One region of the Methylophilus sp. DMC14 genome, then DNA from elsewhere that is predicted to be linked to it. Evidence: riboswitches for the same ligand, from Rfam matches in the RefSeq annotation. Region 1 holds a riboswitch; the other holds the start of a gene.
The links. A riboswitch is a leader RNA that binds a small molecule or an ion and turns the genes downstream of it on or off. The one in region 1 is predicted to bind cobalamin.
Positions count from the first base shown of each region.

Region 1 (3,125 bases):
TCAATGCCGTTGGTGGCATTGGCAATCTGGCTGGAAGTCTCGGAAGGCATCAGCGCCGTCAGCGTGGAATTGCGCAAGCCATCTTTCTGGATTTCCTTGCGCAGGCTTTCCCAATCCAGACGCAGCGGCTCGTTGCACACGGCATCCAGGTCTTTTTTGTAGGTATCAATCGGCAAAATGCCTTTGGCATAAGTGGTCTCGTTAAACGCACCACACGCGCCAAACTCGCGAGACAGTTGTACGGACGCTTTTAGCAGATAGTACTGAATCGCCTCAAAGGTACGGTGGGTCAGGCCCAGCGCAGCATCGTCAGTATAGCTGGTGCCGTTTTTGGCCAGGTAATAGGCATAATTGATCACGCCCACGCCCAATGAACGGCGCTTATTGGTGGCGTTGAGCGCGGCTTTGACTGGGTAATCCTGGTATTCGAGCAAGGCATCTAATGCACGAACCACGAGGTCGGCCAGACCTTCGAGCTCGTCCAGCGATTCCAGCGCGCCCAGGTTAAATGCTGACAGGGTACACAGCGCAATTTCGCCTTCGGTGTCGTTGATGTCATTGAGTGGCTTGGTCGGCAGTGCGATTTCCATACACAGGTTGGACTGGCGCACCGGTGCAACGGCCGGATCAAACGGGCTATGTGTGTTGCAATGGTCCACGTTCTGGATGTAGATACGGCCGGTACCGGCGCGCTCTTGCATCATGAGCGAGAACAAGTCTACTGCAGGCAAGCTGCGCTTGCGGATGCTGTCATCGGCTTCGTACTGGGTGTAGAGGCGCTCAAAGGTATCCTGATCGGCAAAGAACGCGTCATACAGACCGGGCACATCATGCGGCGAGAACAAGGTGATCTGTTCACCTTTGATCAGGCGCTGGTACATGAGGCGGTTGATCTGCACGCCGTAGTCGAGGTGGCGCACGCGGTTTTCTTCCACGCCGCGGTTGTTTTTGAGGACCAGCAGGGATTCAACCTCAAGGTGCCACAATGGGTAGAACAACGTCGCCGCCCCGCCGCGCACGCCGCCCTGTGAGCAGGATTTGACCGCAGACTGGAACAACTTGTAGAACGGCAGGCAGCCGGTGTGCTGTGCTTCACCACCACGGATTTCACTGCCCAGCGCACGGATACGGCCCGCGTTGACGCCGATACCGGCGCGCTGCGACACATACTTCACAATCGCGCTGGAGGTGGCGTTGATACTGTCCAGGCTGTCGTCACACTCAATCAGCACGCAAGAGCTGAACTGGCGTGTCGGCGTCCGCACGCCAGACATAATTGGCGTCGGCAGTGAGATCTTGAAGGTAGACACCGCATCATAAAAACGCTTGATGTAATCGAGGCGTGCCTGGCCCTTGTAGTTGGCAAACAGGCTCATCGCCACCAGAATGTAAAGGAACTGCGGGCTCTCGTAGATCTTTTTGGTGACGCGGTTTTGTACCAGATATTTGCCCTCAAGCTGCTTGACAGCGGCGTAAGAGAAATTCATATCGCGCCAGTGGTCCAGATAGCCATTCAGCGTATCAAACTCTTCGCGGCTGTAATCCTTGAGCAGGTGCGGATCGTATTTGCCCAGCGCGGTCAGGTTGGTCACATGGTCAAACAAATGCGGTGGCTCAAACTGGCCATAAGCAATTTTGCGCAGGTGAAAAATATTCAGGCGTGCAGCCAGGTACTGGTAATCCGGGGTTTCTTCCGAAATCAGGTCGGCAGCAGATTTGATGATGGTTTCATGGATATCGTCGGTGCGGATACCATCATAAAACTGGATATGGGAGCGCAATTCAACTTGTGACACCGAGACATTATTGAGGCCTTGTGCGGCCCAATCAATGACGCGATGAATCTTGTCGAGGTTAATCGGTTCCTTGCGGCCATCACGTTTAGTGGCTTGCATGGATTCGTATTGTGTCATGGTGGCTCCCAGTGCTGGCGGCGGAAGGGACACGGCACTGGCTGCGGGGCGCATTTTTTCTGGCGATAGCCTGCCCGTTGTCGAGCAATCAAAGAAAAAACCTGCACCCGTTTAAAGACCAGACTTGCAATCAGTACAGGACTCACTGCATCTGCCGAGGACACCCCGCCTCAAACGTTAACAAGAAAAAATCACGGCAGGTCTCCTGGCTCTCAGGTCATGATTGTTTGCCTTGGCCTTCCCGAATCGCTTCAGTGGCACGCAAAGCAGCAAACAACTCGCTGATTACAGTTGCGGGGGCAGCTCTGGCTTGACAATGGCCATCGCCATCGCGCACCAGATTCCCTTTTAAAGACAGGCACTGATCAGTGCCCGTATACCGTATGGACGTGACTATAAATCAATATATATGCATTTTCAACACACAAAAACACAATATATTGTTATGAGACACTAAGTGATTGTTTTGCCTGAATATATTTTTTCAGACACCCGAACGGTGCCATTTTTTGCGTTGCAGTGTTTCAATCACTCGACTCGATTGGCGCTTTCGACTCCAGATCAGCACGCCCGTGACTGTCACCAGCACCAGTGACAAGCCAGTGCAACAGACAAAGATGCGGTAGGGCATGCCAAACACCTGCCCCATATGCAAGGCACCCAGCCAGTTGCTAAAGGTGTTCCCGGACTGGTCTTGCGTCGGCAGCCAGTGGCCTTTGATTTCACCGGTATAGGCATCTATCGCAATGGCTGTATTGCCCCGGTCCTGCCGCAAATCGGCCGAGCTATGCACAAAATACTGGTACACGCCGCGCTCGCGATCCAGACGCAAACGGTCTTCATAATCAATCTGCAGGTGATGATTTTTTGCAAAGCCTTGCATGGCTTGCTGCGCCAACTGGTGAGCCTGCGGCCAGGGCATGGGCAGGCTGGTCAGCGGTTGCGGCAATTTGGGGATGCTGCGCCAGGACAAATCAAACGGCATCAGCTTGGTCATGATGGGCAGATAGACCTGCTCGCGCAGGTTGAACATGACGCTGGACCAGGCAAAGACCAGCAACACGCTGCACAGCCAGAGCCCGACTGCACGGTGCAGGTCAAAGTTGATACGCGTGGTCGAAGCTTGCCATTTGACCAGCCAGGCCGGTTTCCAGCGTTGCCAGTAACTGCTTTTGGATTGTGGCTGCCGCCGGGGCAAGGTGAGGAAAAACG
Region 1 is NZ_JBQUZA010000005.1:232,994-236,118, forward strand. It holds gene nrdA (class 1a ribonucleoside-diphosphate reductase subunit alpha) at 1-1,913, opposite strand, end outside; cobalamin riboswitch at 2,092-2,312, opposite strand; gene ACT53C_RS11755 (PepSY-associated TM helix domain-containing protein) at 2,398-3,125, opposite strand, start outside.

Region 2 (3,125 bases), on a different contig from region 1:
TCTGATCCCTTGCAGTATGCAACCAGTCACAGGCTTTATGCGCGATGGTTGTTGCAGTCACCACCCGGAAGATTTAGGTAAACATACCGTCTGCGCAGAAATGACAGATGAGTTTCTGGCGTTTTCGCAAGCGCAAGGCAATGACTTGTCCACCCCCAGACCAGACTATGCATTTCCCGGGCTCAAGGCTGGTGATCGGTGGTGCCTGTGTGCGAGAAGATGGCTGGAAGCCAGTGAAGCGGGTTATGCGCCGCCAGTGATTCTGGAGTCTTGCCACGAAAACTGCCTGGAAATCATTAGCCTGGCGGACCTGAAATACCACGCCTTGAGATAACAAGACAAAGGTACGAGAGGGGATGTGCTAAGGGGTTACCTGAGCCGCTAATCCTGAACCAAAAAAGTTCAGGTGGTAACAGCCTAAGGTACATTAGGTTCGCACGCCAAGGGCGTCTTAAAAGACCGCCCAACTTAGTGCGATCGCACCGCACCTGATGAGCCGAAACCTATAACAAAGACTAGTTCAAGGAATTTTGGACTCAGGCAACGCCTTAGCACACCACTTTTATGATACGTCATTTAATACTAATGACGGTTAAAATTTTGTGAAATGAAGCGGATTACAATAATTTGTGCTGGCCGGACAAAACATCATCGATCTGCTGCTGCATGGTAGAAATGCGCTTTTTCACATCGCCCACATCAACTCCGCCGCTACGCGTATTCAACAACTCATGGGTAATGTTCAGCGCGGCCATGATCGCAATGCGCTCCACACTCACCATCTTGCCCACATCACGAATTTCGCGCATTTTACCATCAAGGTAACCCACCGCTTGCAATAAACTGTCGCGCTCTTCGTCGGTACAGGTCACGCTAAACGCGCGGCCCATGATCTCGATATCAATCGGCTGCTTGGCCATGACTAACGACCTTCCTCAGGCAATGCCGACAACAAGCGCTCCAGCTGCACACTGGCTTGCGTCATGTTCAGCTTTAGAGATTGTGACTCCTGATGCAAACGCGTGACCTCCTGACGTAACTCCACGTTTTCGTCACGCAGCTGGCTGCACAAAGCAATCAGCTTCGTCACACGCTCTTCAAGACTTTTCAAATCGGCATCCATCAGCCCATTATCTTTTAAAAAAACGAGTGTGGTCAATAGCTAAGCGCATTTTTTCAAAGTAAATTAAGAATTTGAAGCCCCTCGCAAGACACCATGCAACTGGTCAAAGTCACTGCTTTAGACTAGAATGCCGAACAGTTGTCAGGTGCCTGCGTCTGCGTTCTTGCAGACAAGGGTGAAACTGGGAAACAGGTGCGCGAACCTCGTTCGCAATGCCTGTGCTGCCCCCGCAACGGTAAGCAAGTGCGGGTCTATCCACACGCCACTGAGTAAAAACTTGGGAAGGCGATAGACCAAAACTTGCCAGCCCGGAGACCGGCCTAGCAACTTAAATTAAGCATGGAAATACCGCGGGGTGACGGTTTCAGAAAATGACATTCTAAGATTCTTAAACGTCTACTTAGGCCTTTGGTTTTGTATTGGCCTATCCACCTTGCGTTTCCATTTTATGTCCCGCATGCGGGGTTGCATGCACTATCGGAAACAATCATGAATAAAAGAATTATTTTGGGACTCATCGCCCTCTCTCCTGCGCTTGCTCAAGCACAAGAAGTATTTTTACAAAACACGAATGAGGTTGCTTCACTGGCTTTGGATGAAATTAGCGTCACAGCTGCCAGAGTTCCTGTTTCTACTAAAACGGCTACTGGGGATATTACGATCATTACTCGCGATGAAATAGATCGCTTAAAAGGCAGCTCTCTACCCGACTTACTCAGACTGCAACCGGGCTTACAAATTTCAACCAGTGGTGGCATCGGGACTGCAAGTAGCGTCTTTTTACGGGGGACTAATCCGGAACAAGTCGTGATTTTAGTGGATGGCTTACGCATCAACTCTGTCACATTAGGTACAACCGCGATTGAAAATCTACCACTCGCTCTAATAGACAGAATAGAAATCTTGCGAGGCCCTGCTTCAAGTTTATATGGTGCAGATGCCATTGGCGGCGTGATTCAAATTTTTACTCGCCGGGAAAAGACTGATCAATCAAGGTTTTTTGGCAGTGTTGGCACGGGTAGTTATGATACCTACACGGGTAGCGCAGGATTTGGCAGCCGTTTTCGTGCCCTTCAATTTGGCGGGCAAGTAAATAGCTATGACACGCATGGCATATCTGCAAAGAAACACCCCCCGTTGGCGATTGATCGCGATCGAGACGGTTACCGTAATTTAAGTGGTTCAGCTTATGCAACTCTCGAGTTTGCTGAAGGGCACAGCCTCGATGTCCACCTCATGGAGTCTGATGGGCTGAATCACTTTGACAATGGATACAATAACTACTCAACCACGCACCAACAAGCTTATGGTACAACCCTCAAAAACCGGGTGACTGAGCATTGGAATAGCACCTTGAAATATGGCGTAGGCCGTGAGCGTTCGTTTAGCCTGAATAGTGCCACTAGCAACAGCAGGTTTGATTCCAAGCAGACTCAGATCACCTGGCAACATGACTACTCACTCAATGTTGGAACCTTGACGTTTGCCTACGATAGACTTGAACAAGAGGTAGACACTTTGTCCAATGGTGTTCCAAGTATTATTAATAGAACACGCAACGATGACGGCTTTCTGATGAGTTTTGTGGGCAACCATGCTGCACACAGCACACAGCTCTCGGTGCGTGAAGACCATAACAGCCAATATGGTAACTACGTCACAGGTGGGGTGGGTTATGGTTATACATTTTCACCCGCATGGAAAATCACTGCGCAATATGGCTCTGCTTTTAGAGCCCCTACCTTTAATCAATTGTATTTTCCAAGCTTTGGTGACCCATCACTAAAACCAGAAAAATCTGATAACTTCGAAACGAGCCTACGTTATCAAAGTACAGAGATTCAAGCCAAAATGACTGTATTTGAAAATCACATTCGCGACTTGATTCAGAACGTTGGCCCTGCCACTTCCGGATGTTCGTTTGCCGGATTCTGCCCTGTCAATGCTGGGAAAGTGGTCATTCAAGGCATCACCATGGAAGCCAGTGCCATGCTGGACGATC
Region 2 is NZ_JBQUZA010000001.1:391,926-395,050, forward strand. It holds gene ACT53C_RS02035 (DUF2237 family protein) at 1-334, shown strand, start outside; gene ACT53C_RS02040 (cell division protein ZapA) at 618-920, opposite strand; gene ACT53C_RS02045 (hypothetical protein) at 923-1,159, opposite strand; cobalamin riboswitch at 1,250-1,461, shown strand; gene ACT53C_RS02050 (TonB-dependent receptor domain-containing protein) at 1,613-3,125, shown strand, end outside.
Region 2: another riboswitch for cobalamin. It lies ahead of ACT53C_RS02050 (TonB-dependent receptor domain-containing protein); the one in region 1 lies ahead of nrdA (class 1a ribonucleoside-diphosphate reductase subunit alpha).